Regions from separate parts of the Gemmobacter fulvus genome, predicted to be linked through region 2. Evidence: riboswitches for the same ligand, from Rfam matches in the RefSeq annotation. Region 2 holds a riboswitch; the other holds the start of a gene.

Region 1 (7,549 bases), on a different replicon from region 2:
AATGGGCTTCGGCTGGCTCTGGATGATCGTCACCCTTGTGCTGGTCGGCCTCGCGATTGCGGCGCTGGTCAAATACTTGCGCAAATAGCGGAAGGGAAACCCGATGGACTATACGTTCAACCGGCTGATCACCGGCGCGGATTTTAACAAGGTCGACGCCCGGACCCGTGCCGCGCTGGCGGACAATGGTTTTGGCGTGCTGACAGAGATCGACGTCAAGGCAACGATGAAGAAGAAGCTGGACGTGGATATCCCAGCCTACCGCATTCTTGGGGCCTGTAACCCGAAGATGGCGATGGAAGCCATAGGGATGGAGCCGCGCGTCGGTGCGATGCTGCCCTGCAACGTTATCCTGCGCGAGGTCGAAGGCGGCGTTGAGGTAAGTTCGATTGATCCGGTGGCGTCGATGCAGGCTATCAACAATCCCGCATTGCATGCCGTCGCAGGTCAGGTGCGAAACCTACTGGCCAAAGTTGTTGCGGCAATTTGATTGCACCAGAAGCTGCAATCTTCGCTTGACCTTCCATTGATGGGAAGGCGCATCGTGAGTCGGTAGGCCTTTGCATCTGCCTTCGCGCGGCACTGACCGCGATAGGAGAACGCTATGAAACCCACCGATCCGCACAGCAGCCACGCCCATCCAGACCCGGATATGCCCGAGGGCCAAGGCGTTCCAGAAATTGGTACCGGGCCAACGTCCATTGACCCAGTGTGCGGCATGACCGTCACGTTGAAACCTGACACGCGGACCGAGGCGTTTGGCGGCAAGGACTTCCATTTCTGCTCCGGCAAGTGCCAGACGAAGTTTCAGGCCGATCCGTGGTTCTACGCCTCAGGCCGTGCGGCGGGTCGCAAGAAAGCTGCCCCAGCCAATGTCCAGTACACCTGCCCGATGCACCCCGAGATCATCCGCGATGCGCCCGGCTCGTGCCCGATCTGCGGCATGGCGCTGGAGCCGATACTGCCCTCTGACGAGCCCAGCCACGAGTTGACCGATTTCACCCGACGCATGTGGATCTCAGTTGCCGCGGCGGTGCCGCTGATCGTGTTGACGATGGGAGAGTTCGTGGCCCTGCCGGTGCGCGACTGGATCGGGCATCAGGTGGCCAGTTACCTGGAGTTCGCGCTGGCAACTCCGATCATCCTTTGGGCGGCCCTTCCCTTCTTCAAGCGAGGCTGGGATTCGCTGGTGAACCGGTCGCCCAACATGTGGACGCTGATCAGCCTTGGGGTGGCGGCGGCCTACCTCTATTCGCTCGTCGCGACGTTTCTGCCTGGCGTGTTCCCTGAAGTCTACCGGATGGGTCACGGTGTTGGCACCTACTATGAAGCGGCGGTGGTGATTGTGGCTCTGGTCTTTGTCGGCCAGGTCTTGGAACTGCGCGCCCGCGAACGCACCGGCGATGCAATCCGCGCGCTTCTCGACCTCGCGCCGAAGACGGCGCGGCGCATTCTGCCGGACGGCACCGAATACGATGCGCCTTTGGAGAACATCATGGAGGGCGACCGTCTGCGCGTGCGCCCTGGCGACGCTGTGCCAGTCGACGGCGTGGTGATCGAAGGTCATTCATCCTTGGACGAAAGCATGCTGACCGGCGAGTCGATGCCGGTCGAAAAAGGTCCGGGCGATGCAGTGACCGGGGCCACCATCAACAAGAACGGAAGTCTTGTTATCGAGGCTGGCAAGGTTGGCGCCGACACCGTTTTGGCGCAGATCGTGGCCATGGTGTCGAACGCGCGTCGGTCGCGTGCACCAATCCAAGGGCTGGCGGATCGGGTGTCCGCAATCTTCGTTCCGACCGTAGTTGGGATCGCATTACTGGCCTTTGCGGCCTGGATGATCTTTGGCCCCGAGCCAGCCCTGGTCTTTGCCATCGCGTCGGCGGTGTCGGTGCTGATCATTGCCTGCCCCTGCGCGTTGGGTCTTGCCACGCCAATCTCGATTACGACGGCGGCTGGACGCGGCGCTCAGGCGGGTGTGCTGATCAAAGACGCTGAGGCGCTGGAGCGGATGGCGGGAGTCGATACGCTGATAGTCGACAAGACGGGCACGTTGACTATGGGCAAGCCCAAGCTCACCAATACGGTGACGCTTGGGGACGTGGCAGTCAAAGACCTGTTGTCCCTTGCTGCGGCGCTGGAACGTGGGTCGGAACATCCGCTTGCCGAAGCCATTGTTGAGGGGGCTGACGCGCAGGGCGCGTCCCGGCAAGAGGCTACTGGATTCGAGGCGGTCACTGGCAAGGGTGTGCGTGGCAAGGTCAATGGTCGCGCGGTTGCGCTTGGCAACGCAGCCATGATGCAGGAAATGGGCTTGGACACTGCGCGCGCGGAGACGCAGGCGGACACTTTGCGCGCCGAAGGCAAGACCGCGATGTTCATTGCTGTCGACGGTGTGCTCGCAGGCATCGTCGCTGTCGCAGATCCGATCAAGGCGTCGACCGCACAGGCGATCAAGGAACTGCATGCCCAAGGGCTGCGCGTTATCATGGCGACCGGCGACAACGAACGCACCGCACAAGCTGTAGCGGGCAAGCTCGGCATAGATGAGGTGCGCGCGGGAGTGTTGCCCGAGGCCAAGAAAGATCTGATCGACCAGTTGCGCCGTGAAGGTCACAAGATCGCCATGGCCGGCGACGGCGTGAATGACGCGCCTGCGCTGGCGGCAGCGGATGTCGGCATCGCCATGGGTACCGGGGCTGACGTCGCGATGGAAAGCGCGGGCATCACGCTTTTGGGTGGCGACCTGATGGGCATTGTCCGAGCGCGCAAGTTGGCACGCGCAACCTTGCGCAATATTAAGCAGAACCTGTTCTTTGCCTTTGCCTACAACGCACTTGGCGTACCGATCGCAGCCGGGCTCCTTTATCCGATAACCGGCCTTCTTCTGTCGCCGATGATCGCGGCGGCGGCGATGAGCCTGTCCTCGGTCTCAGTCATCACCAACGCATTGCGTCTGCGCAGGGTTGATCTCTGAGGGGCAAGTCTTAGCTGGAAAACCGTACACTTGGGAAAGGTCTGCGAGACCGAGCGTCAAGCCGAGCCGGACAGGGTTTCGAAAAGAACCTGATGCCCGGAACCGCACTGACGGCCTTTGATTGCGCCAGTATCCCAGTTAAGAGAACCTGCCCTTTGGGAACTATCCGTGACGATCAGACGACCGAAAGCGTCACGAACGCAAGAGCAGCGTAGCGACTGAACTTCGCAAGTGTGACGATCAGTATAAACCGCCAGAGCGGTTCCCGCATCATGCCTGCGGCAAGCGTCAGAGGGTCACCGATGATCGGCAGCCACGACCCGAACAGGCTTACCCACCCCCAACGGCCATACCAGCCCTGGGCCTGAACAATTTGCCTTGCCGAAAACGGGAAACGTCGATGGTCGGAGAAGCGCATCAGAAACCGTCCGATGGTCCAGTTGACCGCCGCACCAAGGACGTTGCCCGCCGTTGCGACCAATAGAAGCAACCAAACGGGCTGTGTCCCGGCGAGAAGCAGTGCAACAAGCACGGCCTCGGACTGTGCCGGGATCAACGTGGCGGCGATAAACGCTGCGAAGAAAAGACCCGTCAGAGCAAGCATCAGTTCAGGTCGCCGTTGGCCGGCAGCGTTGCGGGCGGCCCGGCTGAGGACGTTGTTCGCACAAAGGTCACGTTCTTCCCGGGCGATCAAGGTCAGGTCTCGCTGTGTCGGCATGCCGACCGGGCAAATTCTTGCGAACCGCTGACAAACCAGACATCCGGGCCAAAGTCATGCCGAGCACGATCCAGCCAACAAGATTGGTACCGATTACGCGGGCGGAAAACAGCGCCGAAAGTTCTGGTGGCACGACTGCGGCAAGGTTCTCGTCAATAGTTGGTGCTCCTACGACATGAGGCAACAGTCCGATGACCAAAGCGGCAAGAAGCGCTGGCGGCTTGTGCCACAGAACGATCAAGCCCGCGCCTGCGCACGTGGCGATGGCAGTCGAAATCCACCAGACCTGACGTGCTTCAAGGTCAGCCGCCGGCATGCCGGGAAGTTCCGGAGGTAGGCCAAGTGCAGGTGCAAGGCAAAAGGCCGCAAACCCGATCAGCGCAATGCCAGGCCATGATACGTGCTGCGTCCGGCCGACGGCCGGGAGGGCTGCAACTGCGGCAGAGGCCAGAAGGCCAAAGCCGCCCCATGTGAGGACCAAGAACAGCATGGTCTGCAAATTGCGCGACACGTCTAGGCTATTGCCTGCAACCATGTCTGGATGCGCGTTGCCGACAGTAGCAGGTTCTTCAGCAGCGATAACTGTCGTTTTTGATGGTGCTGCGTCAGTCACCTGCAGAACAAGCTCACCAGTCTCGTATCGTTCGGCCTGACCGATCAGGGGCTGGATCAGCCAGAACTGCAACACGGCCGTCACGAGGCCCGCGACTGCACCAGCAATCAGCCCGCTTGAAAGCAGGGTCTTGGTCATCGTCAATCTCCTGTCAGATCAGTGGCAGGGAAAGCCGGTGGCGTGCCGGGTGTCATGCGTCGAGGCGTGCAGGGTATCCGGTGACGAGAACCCGGCGACAAACAACAAAAATGTCCCCAGAAAGGCCGTGGTCAGGATCGGGCGCAGCATGCCCGCAGTTTGCGTGATCGCTTGAGTGGTCGTGGTCATGGCTATCTCCGCCCGTCACACCCGACGGGATGTTGTTACAGTGGCGTCCGGCCGGTCTCCTGGCTCGCGGGGTCACACGTCCCTTCGCCTTCCCGGGCAATTTGGCCCAGTGGCATAATGAATGGACGCTACCGCATACAGTCGCGGGGGCGGCTGGGGCTTCGGGTGCCGCAATTGGGTCCACCCTTCCCCATTCCCGATTGAGTTCGGGGGTTCTACACCCCATGAACGCCGAGCCTGCAGACCGTCACGCTTCTGTGGTGCAATGTCAATCCACGGGTTGATGTTGGCGTGGGCGCGCATCGGCCAGTCTTCCAGAACGAGACAGACCAGTCTTCTTCTCTATTTCAGCCCTACTTGCGGGGCTGGGGCCATTCCCGAGGTCAGCCAGAATTGGACAATCTGGCCGATGATCCCCGCAGCATTCATCGGCGAGTTGCTGCAAGGTTTCCATCATGGCCTGCATCTCGCTGATTTTCCGCTCCAGCCCGGTTATCTGCTCCTGTGCCAGACGCTTCACGTCGCTACTCTGGCGGGATCGGTCTCGCCAGAGCGCCAGCAGTTCCTCGATTTTCTCTACCGGAAAGCCAAGGTCGCGAGAGCGCCGGATGAAGCGCAGCATTTGCACTTCGGTATCAGAATAGACGCGGTAGCCCGAACCGGTGCGCCCTGCCGCAGGGATTAGGCCTGTAGACTCGTAGTAGCGGATCATCTTGGCAGATACGCCCGAGGCTTTTGCGGCTTCACCAATGTTCATGATCTGGCTCCTTCAGGCTTGATTAGGGGCAAAGCGGCGCAGACGCAGCGCGTTGCCAAGAACGAAGACCGACGACAGCGCCATCGCGCCGGCGGCAAAGATCGGCGACAGAAGAATTCCGTAAACCGGCCAAAGCGCCCCGGCGGCGACCGGGATCAGGGCGGCATTGTAAGCAAAGGCCCAGAACAGATTCTGCCGGATGTTGCGCATCGTGGCCTTCGAGAGCGCAATGGCGTCGGGCACTGCGGTAAGACGCCCCGACATCAACACCACATCGGCAGCCTCGATGGCGATATCTGTGCCTGTGCCAACTGCAAGCCCCACGTCCGCCTCAGCCAGAGCCGGAGCATCGTTGATCCCGTCGCCGACATAGGCCAATGTGCCAAGGGCCTTCAGCCGCTTGACGGCGGCGACCTTTCCGTCGGGCAGGACCTCGGCCACGACCTCGTCGATGCCCAACTGCCGTGCGATGGCCTGCGCCGTGCGGGCATTGTCGCCCGTGATCATCGCAACCTTCAGGCCAAGCACATGCAGGGCCTTGATCGCCTGGGGTGTCGTTGCCTTGACCGGGTCGGCAACGGCAAGGATCGCCGCCAATTTGCCCTCTATCGCGGCATAGAGAGGCGACTTGCCCTCATCCGCTAGCCGGACCGCGATATCGGCAAAGACCGCCACATCCAGACCGAGCTTTGCCATGTAACGGTCGGCCCCGATGTCGACCTGCGAGTCGCCGGCGCGCGCCAGGACACCATAGCCCGTGACGGCGGCGAATCCGGTCACTTCGGGCAGGGTCAGGTTCTCCTCCTTTGCTGCTGCCACGATAGCGCGGGCAATCGGGTGTTCTGATTTACCCTCGACCGCCGCGACGGCGGCCAGCACCTGGTTACGGTCAAAGCCGGGGGCAAGGTGAAGATCCGTTAGGCTGGGTTTGCCCATCGTCAGCGTGCCGGTCTTGTCAAAGGCCACCACCTTGACGTCTTGCAAGGCCTGCAACGCTTCACCCTTGCGGAACAGGATGCCCAGTTCCGCGCCGCGCCCGGTTCCGACCATGATCGATGTCGGCGTGGCCAGCCCCATTGCACAGGGGCAGGCGATGATCAGTACTGCCACGGCGTTGACAAGGCCAAAGGTCAGGGCAGGCTCAGGGCCAAAAACCAGCCAGACGATAAAGGTCAGCGCGGCCAGTGCCATAACCGCGGGCACGAACCACATGGTCACGCGGTCCACCAACGCCTGGATCGGCAGCTTTCCCCCCTGGGCGGCCTCGACCATGCGGATGATCTGGGCCAGCATCGTCGCTTCGCCCACCGCCGTGGCGCGAAAGGTGAAGGCACCGGTCTGGTTGATCGTGCCACCGGTCACGGCGCTGCCAATCGTCTTTTCCACCGGCAACGGTTCGCCCGAGATCATGCTTTCGTCGATCCAACTGGCCCCTTCGGTCACTTCACCGTCGACCGGCACCCTTTCGCCGGGGCGCACCTCGACCAGATCGGACGGACGAACCTCGGCAATCGGCAACTCGACCACAGCACGATCTCGGAAAACCCGCGCCGTCTTGGCCTGCAATCCGACCAGACGCTTGATCGCCTCAGAGGTTCGCCCCTTGGCCCGCGCTTCGAGCGTGCGGCCAAGCAGGATCAGCGTCACGATGACGGCCGCCGCCTCGTAGTAGACGTTCACCGTGCCTGGTGGCAGCAAAGTGGGGACGAAGGTTGCGATCAGCGAATAGCCATAGGCGGCTGAGGTGCCGACAGCGACAAGACTGTTCATGTCCGGGGCAAACCGCGCCAGCGCGGGCAGCCCCTTGGCAAAAAAACGCAAACCCGGGCCAAAGAGAACCGCCGTCGTCAGGGCGAACTGCAGATACCAGCTGTTCTGCATGCCGATCGTGTTCATCACCGCCATATGCACCCATGTGAACAGGTGCGATCCCATCTCCAGCAGGAACACCGGCAGGCTCAGCGCGGCGGCGATCCGCAGATCCCGCCTCAGGGCGCTTTCCTCGGCGGCCTTGCGCAAGGTTACCTCCTCCGACAGATCGGCGGCGGACACGGCCAGACGCGCATAATATCCCGCATCTTCGATGGCACGGATCAGGGCGGCAGGATCGGCCTGTCCAATCACATGTGCCAGCTCGGTTGCCAGATTGACCGAGGC
Region 2 (7,549 bases):
TCAATGCCGGCAAGAAGGCAGTGACGATCCGCCCCGGCACGGCCTTCTTCCACCATGCCGACAGCTTTGCCATGGTGCGCGGCGGCCATCTGGATGTGGCGATCCTCGGCGCCTATGAGGTGGCCGAAACCGGCGATCTGGCGAACTGGTCCACCGGGCCGCGCGGCGTGCCTGCCGTGGGTGGGGCGATGGATCTGGTGCATGGGGCCAAGCGCGTGGCCGTCATCACCGATCACGTCACCAAGGATGGCAAACCGAAGCTCGTGCAACGCTGCACCCTGCCGCTGACCGGGCTCGGCTGCGTGACCCGCGTCTATACCTCGCTGGCGGTGATCGACGTTGTGGCGCAGCACTTCGTGCTGCGTGAAAAACTGCCGTCGATCTCGCTCGACCACCTGCAATCCCTGACCGGGGCCACCTTGCATCTGGACGGCACTGTGGCCGACCTGATCGTGCCCGAACTGTGAAAGGCCGCCCATGACCGAGGTTTTCATCTGTGATTACATCCGCACCCCGATTGGCCGCTATGGTGGCAGCCTGTCCTCAGTGCGCCCCGATGATCTGGGCGCGGTGCCGCTGCGGGCGCTGATGGCGCGCAACACGGGCGCGGATTGGCAGGCGGTGGATGACGTGATCTTTGGCTGCGCCAATCAGGCGGGCGAGGACAACCGCAATGTCGCGCGCATGTCGCTGCTGTTGGCCGGGATGCCCGTGTCGGTCGGCGGCACCACGATCAACCGCCTGTGCGGATCTGGCATGGATGCGGTGATCACCGCCGCCCGCGCGATCAAGGCGGGCGAGGGCGAGTTCTACATCGCGGGCGGGGTGGAAAGCATGTCGCGCGCGCCGATGGTGCTGCCCAAGGCCGACAGCGCTTTTTCCCGCCATGCCGAGATCCATGATACCACCATCGGCTGGCGCTTCGTGAACCCGGCGATGCACAAGGCCCATGGCACCGACTCCATGCCGCAGACCGGGCAGAATGTGGCCGATGACTTTGGCATCAGCCGCGCGGCACAGGATGCCATGGCCCTGGCAAGCCAGGCCAAGGCCGCCGCCGCGCAGGCCAATGGCCGGTTGGCCCAAGAGATCACGCCGGTCACGATCCCGCAGCGCAAGGGCGATGCACTGGCGGTGGACCGCGACGAACATCCCCGCGCCACCACGCCCGAGGCGCTGGCCAAACTGCGCCCGCTGTTTGCGGACGGCTCTGTCACCGCAGGCAATGCCTCGGGGGTGAATGACGGCGCGGCGGCGCTGATCGTGGCAAGCGCGCGGGCCGCCAGACAGCATGGGCTGACCCCGATTGCCCGCGTTCTGGGCGGGGCTGTGGCAGGCGTGCCGCCGCGCATCATGGGAATCGGCCCGGCCCCGGCGGCGCAAAAGCTGATGGCCCGGCTGGAGCTGACCCAGACCGGCTTCGATGTGATCGAGCTGAACGAGGCCTTTGCCGCACAAGGCCTGGCCACCCTGCGCGAACTGGGCATTGCGGATGAGGATCCCCGCGTGAACCGCAATGGCGGTGCCATCGCCCTTGGGCATCCGCTGGGCATGTCGGGCGCGCGCATCACCGGCACTGCGGCGCTGGAGCTGGCGCTGACGGGCGGGCAACGCTCGCTGTCGATGATGTGCATCGGCGTCGGTCAGGGCATCGCCATCGCGCTGGAACGCGCCTGACACCCACCAGCCCGCCCCGGCACTGTCCGGGGCGGGCACACCCTTGCGGCCACAGTCCCGCACCACGCCATTCCTCTTGACAGACCCACCGGGCCAAGTGCATCTCCGGGGGTGATGGTCCTGGCCAAGCAAAGCGCGGTCGGGTGAAAAGGGAATACGGTGAGGAAGAGCCGCAAAGGCGCCGACTCCGTGACTGCCCCCGCAACTGTAAGCGGCGAGCGACCCCCGGAACCACTGGCCCAGTCTTGGCCGGGAAGGTGGGGAGAGCCGAGACCCGCGAGTCAGGAGACCTGCCGTCATCACTGTTCACCAGACCGGGCGGGGTTGTCCGGGGAGGGTATGATGACTTATGCCAGACGCAGCCTTGGCGTGCCGGTCGCAGATGCGATCCGCCTCCCGGTACGCGCAGCCGGTTGCCGTAGAATCCTGCGATGCCCCATGGTCCCGGCCCACCATGGAGTTGCCCTATGATGTTGCGCACCGGCCTTGCCACGCTGCTGTCCCTCACCGCCTTTGCGGCGGTCGCAGGCCCGACCAGCTATCCCCTGACCCTTGAGAACTGCGGCGAAACCCTGACCTTCGATGCGGCCCCCGCCACGGCGGTCACGGTCGGTCAGGCCGCGACCGAGGTGCTGTATGCGCTGGGTCTGGGCGAGAAGGTCACCGGAACCTCGGTCTGGTTCAGCGAGGTTCTGCCCGAATTCGCCGAACTGAACGCGAAGGTGGAGCGTCTGGCCGACAACGATCCGAGCTTTGAAAGCGTGGTCGCCAAGAAGCCCGGTCTGGTGGCGGTGCAATATGTCTGGCACGTCGGCCCCGAAGGCATCGTGGCGACGCGCGCGCAATTCCACGACCTGTCGATCCCGACCTATGTCCTGCCCGCAGATTGCGTAGCCAAGGACAATACGACCGGCGTCGATGGCACCCGCACCGCGATGTTCACCACCGCCAGCCTGCATCAGGGCGTGCGCGAACTGGCCACGATCTTTGACGTGCAGGACAAGGGCGAGGCGCTGGTCGCCGACCTGACCAAACGCGAGTCCGAGGCGGTCGCCGCCGCGCAGGCGCTGGAGCTGAAAGACGTGTCGGCGCTGTTCTGGTTCTCGTCGGCGGAAATGGACATCGACCCCTATGTCGCGGGCCGCAAGGGCGCGCCGGGTTACATGATGGAAACGCTGGGCCTGCGCAATGTGGTGCAATCGGATGAAGAATGGCCGGTTGTCGGCTGGGAAACGCTGGCCAAGGCAGACCCGAGTGTCATCGTGATCGCCAAGATGGATCGTCGTCGCTTCGAGGCGGATGATTACGAAAAGAAGATCGCCTTCCTGAAATCCGATCCCGTCGCCAGCCAGATGACCGCCGTGAAGGAAAACCGGATCGTGGTGATGGATGCACATACGATGGATCCGAGCATCCGTTCGGTCAGCGGGCTGGAGCAACTGGGCCAGGCGCTGCAAGCGTTCGGGCTGGCACAATGAGCCTCGCCGCTGCAAGCCTTGGCACCTCGCGCCGCCGGATCGGCACCGGCGGTCTGGCCTTGCTGGGGCTTGCAGCGGCCATTCTGGCAGGCGTGATGATCGGCGAAACCCCGATGCCGCCCGTGGTGGTGCTTCAGACCCTCGCCAACAAGCTGTTCGGGGCGGGTTATGTGCTGGATCCGGTGGATGAGGGCATCATCTGGAACTACCGGCTGACCCGCGCCATCACGGCGGCCTCTTGCGGGGCGGGTCTGGCGCTGTCGGGGGCGGTGTTGCAGGCGTTGCTGCGCAATGCGCTGGCCGATCCCTATATCCTTGGCATTTCTGCCGGGGCCTCGACCGGGGCTGTTGCCGTGACCATCGCGGGTCTGGGGGCGGGCATGTTGTCGCTGTCCTTCGGCGCGTTTCTCGGGGCGCTGCTGGCCTTTGGGCTGGTGGCCGCACTGGCCCGGGCCGCAGGTGGCGGCGTGGGCGCATCGGGGGCGGCGCAGATCGTGCTGGCGGGCATCGCCGGATCGCAGCTGTTCAACGCCCTCACCGCCTTCATCATCGCCAAATCGGCCAATGCCGATCAGGCGCGCGGCATCATGTTCTGGCTGATGGGCAACCTCAGCGGGGTGCGCTGGCCCGATGTCTGGCTGGCGGTGCCGATCGCGCTGATCGGCTGGATCATCTGCCGCTTTCATGCCCGCGCGCTGGATGCCTTTGCCTTTGGGGCGGATGCGGCGGCGGCGCTGGGGGTTCCGGTGCGCCGCGTGCAACTGGTGCTGATTGCGGCGGCGGCGCTGGTGACGGCGGTGATGGTGTCGATGGTCGGCTCCATCGGCTTTGTCGGGCTGGTGATCCCCCATGCCGCGCGCTTTCTGGTCGGGCCGTGCCATGGCAGGTTGCTGCCTGCCTCAGCGCTGATGGGGGCGGTGTTCCTGATCGTCGCCGATGTGGTGTCGCGCACCATCATCCCCGGTCAGGTGCTGCCCATTGGCGTGATCACCGCGCTGGCCGGGGCACCGGCCTTTGCGCTGATCCTGATCCGGGGGGGGCGTCGGCCATGATCACGGTGCAGAACCTGTCCTATGCCGTCAAAGGCAAGCCGCTGCTGCACGCGCTGACGATGCAGGTGGCGCGGGGCGAGACGCTGGGCCTGATCGGCCCAAACGGATCGGGCAAATCCACGCTGCTGCGGCTGCTGGCCGGACTGCTGCGCCCCGCCACAGGCCGTGTGCATCTGCAAGGCCGCCCGCTGGATACCCTCACCCGCCGCGCCATTGCGCAGCAGGTGGCACTGGTGGAACAACATGCCGACACCGCCGAAAAACTGACGGCGCGGCAGGCGGTTGAACTGGGGCGCACGCCATGGCTCACCGCGCTGTCGCCCTGGTCCGAGGCCGATGACAGTATCGTCAGCGCCGCCCTTGCTACAGTCGCGATGCAGGACCATGCCACCCGTCCCTGGGCAACCCTCTCGGGCGGCGAACGGCAAAGGCTGCACATCGCCCGCGCCTTGGCACAGCGCCCCGAACTGCTGCTGCTGGACGAACCCACCAATCATCTGGACATCCGCCATCAGCTGTCGATCCTGCGGCTGGTCTCCAGCCTGCCGGTGACTTCGGTGATCGCGCTGCATGACCTCAATCAGGCGATGGGCTGCGACCGGGTTGCCGTGCTGCATCAGGGGCGGCTTCTGGCAATCGGTCCCCCGGCCGATGTGCTGACCCCCGCCTGCCTGCGCGACGTGTTCGGCGTCATGGCCCGCAGCCTGACCGATCCCACCGATGGCAGCACGCATCTGCGGTTTGCCCCCATCGCCTGACCCATTGCTGAAAGACCTGCCATGTTGCGTATCCTGTTGTTCACCCTTGCCACCCTCTTTGCCATTCCGGCACAGGCCGAGCTGCATGAGGTGGAAATGCTCAACCGCAATGCGCAGGGGCCGATGCCCTATGCGCCGGATTTCCTGCGCATTGCCCCCGGCGATACCGTGCGCTTTGTGCCGACGGCCAAGGGCCACAATGCCGCGACCATCGACAGCATGCTGCCCGAGGGTGCCACGCCGTTCAAAAGCCGTCTGGGCGAGGTGTTCGAGATCACGCTGACCGCGCCGGGGATCTACGGCATCAAATGCAGCCCGCATTTTGCCATGGGCATGGTGATGCTGATCGCGGTGGGCGATGCGCCCTTGCCGCCCACCCTGCCGCAGGATCTGCCGCCCCGCGCGCGGCAGCGCTTTGACGAGATTCTGGCCAGGATCCCTGCGCCATGACCGCCAATCACCAGTTGCGTGACGAGATCCGCGAATATTGGTCGCGCCGGTCGGAAACCTTTGATCTGGCCTTTGGCCACCGCATCGCACCGGGGGTGGAGGCCGATACCTGGGCACAGCCGATGCGCGACCATCTGGGCCCCACCCCGCTGCGCGTGCTGGAGCTGGCCTGCGGCACCGGCGAGGTGACGCGGCTGGTGCATGATCTGGGCCATGATGTGACGGCACTGGACTTCTCGGAGGCGATGCTGGCGGTGGCGCGGGCGAAACATGCGGGCAAACCGCGCCTGCGCTTTCTGCTGGCCGATGCCGGGCAGACGATGGAACCTTCGGCCAGCTATGACGCGATCCTGTGCCGCCATCTGGTCTGGACCTTGACCGAGCCCGAAACCGCCTTTGCCGATTGGTTCCGGCTGTTGCGCCCCGGCGGGCGGCTGCTGGTCTATGATGGCAATTGGGCACACCCATCCCGCCATGGCCGATGGGCCGCCCGGGCGCTGGCCCTGTGGGACCGGTTGTCGCCGGACCCCAATTATGACGGGGCGCTGGGGCCGCGCCATGCCGCCATCATGCGGCAACTGCCCTTTGCCGAGGGGCTCACCGCCGCCCGGCTGACCCCGATGCTGACCGAAGCCGGGTTTGTGCAGGTAACGACCCATTCGCACAGCGCCATTGCCCGCGCGCAACGGCGGGTCAACGGGCTGCGCAACCGGCTGCGCACGCGGGTCTATGACCGCTTCATCCTGACGGCGCGCAAACCCTGACCGGCGCTCAGCCGCCCCGCGCGGCTTCGGTGGCACAAACGGCGCGCTGATGCGCCTCGGCAATCAGCGTGTTCACCCGCGCGGGCGACAGGCCGAAATCTGTGGCCAGCTGTTTTTGCGGCGCATCCCGCAGGCGGTGGCGCAAGAACAGCTCACGGCTGCGGTCCGGCATCGCGCAGAGCGCCCCGGCCAGCAGATGCAGCGCCTGTTTGCCCGCAAGCCGCTGTTCGGGATCCTGCGCCGGGCAGGCCGGGATCAGGGTTTCATCCCCGGCATGTGCCGCGGCTTTCTTGTCGCGCCGCAGATGATCCAGCGCGAGGTTGCGCACCATGCGGCGCGCATAGTGGCGCGGCTCCTTGGCGGTATCGGGCGCGCCACTGGTCAGGCAGCGCAGCGCCGCATCCTGCAACACATCCTCGGCCCGGTCACGCGAGCCCAGAATACGGATCGCCTCGCACAGCAGCACCCGATGGTTGCGCATGAGTTCGGCCAGCACATTGTCCTGAATCGGCGCCGGACGCGGCGCGGGCGTCTGGTGGGTGGCAGCTTTCGTCGGGGTTGTAGCCTGGGTGCAGGGCAGACGAGCGGGCATAGGGTGATCTCACGCGGCAGAGCAGCACAGCGCCCCCGAAGCGGGAACGACGGGTGCGGATGAGGGGGATATCTGCCTGCGCCAAAGCGCCTGAGTGGATGCCGCAGCACATGCCACAGCCCGCGACTTCGCGCAATAGGGTGTTTATATCACAGAATATTCACTCCATAGTTGTGTCGCGCATGGCTGTCCGCCCCCCGGCAAAGGGGGCGGGGCCCACAACGCCGTAACGGGTTATTCCGCCGCCAGCACGGGCCGCCGCGCCGCATCAGAGGGCGGGGCCAGCGCCGCCGCGATTTCCTGCGCGCGGGCGGGCAGCACCGACAGCAAGGTATCACTCAGCCCATGGGTTGCCTCACTATATCCCTGCACGAAAATCTGCGGCGCAAAGCGGGGAGCCATCGGCAGGCGGTAATCCCGCCCTGGCTGGCTGCCGGTCATCCAGGGGAGCAGTCCCGCCAGCACCGTCTCTGACAGCGCGCGACGATAGCCGGTGGCGAGGATCACCAGATCATAGGCTTCGCTCTGCGGCGCGGCCTCGGCCCCTCCCACCATCTCCAGCACTACGCCCGCGCCCTGGCTGCGCACCGAGGCCACTCTGGTCTCGCGCAGCAGCCGCAGCCGCGTGCCGCCCTGCACCTCTTGTTCATAGAACAGCTCATAAAGCCGGGCGATCAGATCGGCATCGGCCACCGAATAGTTCGTGGCGGCAAAATCGCGCAAGAACGCGCTGCGTGCCTCGGGCGGCAGCGCAAACAGCCGGTCGGTATACCCGATG

What was found. Region 2 has a riboswitch for cobalamin ahead of KM031_RS09805 (ABC transporter substrate-binding protein). Riboswitches for the same ligand answer to the same signal wherever they lie in the genome.
Region 1: linked by a shared signal. The riboswitch ahead of KM031_RS22170 (CbtB domain-containing protein) and the one ahead of KM031_RS09805 (ABC transporter substrate-binding protein) in region 2 are both predicted to bind cobalamin.

Annotation. Positions count from the first base shown of each region.
Region 1 is NZ_CP076366.1:83,521-91,069, forward strand. It holds gene KM031_RS22150 (DUF302 domain-containing protein) at 104-490, shown strand; gene KM031_RS22155 (heavy metal translocating P-type ATPase) at 653-2,977, shown strand; gene KM031_RS22160 (YqaA family protein) at 3,153-3,581, opposite strand; gene KM031_RS22165 (CbtA family protein) at 3,649-4,446, opposite strand; gene KM031_RS22170 (CbtB domain-containing protein) at 4,465-4,635, opposite strand; cobalamin riboswitch at 4,668-4,891, opposite strand; gene cueR (Cu(I)-responsive transcriptional regulator) at 4,904-5,392, opposite strand; gene KM031_RS22180 (heavy metal translocating P-type ATPase) at 5,405-7,549, opposite strand, start outside.
Region 2 is NZ_CP076361.1:2,016,821-2,024,369, reverse strand. It holds gene KM031_RS09815 (3-oxoacid CoA-transferase subunit B) at 1-467, shown strand, start outside; gene pcaF (3-oxoadipyl-CoA thiolase) at 478-1,677, shown strand; cobalamin riboswitch at 1,776-1,989, shown strand; gene KM031_RS09805 (ABC transporter substrate-binding protein) at 2,148-3,155, shown strand; gene KM031_RS09800 (FecCD family ABC transporter permease) at 3,152-4,207, shown strand; partial or broken gene KM031_RS09795 (ABC transporter ATP-binding protein) at 4,204-4,716, shown strand; gene KM031_RS09790 (pseudoazurin) at 4,987-5,415, shown strand; gene KM031_RS09785 (class I SAM-dependent methyltransferase) at 5,412-6,179, shown strand; gene KM031_RS09780 (sigma-70 family RNA polymerase sigma factor) at 6,187-6,771, opposite strand; gene KM031_RS09775 (lysine N(6)-hydroxylase/L-ornithine N(5)-oxygenase family protein) at 7,006-7,549, opposite strand, start outside.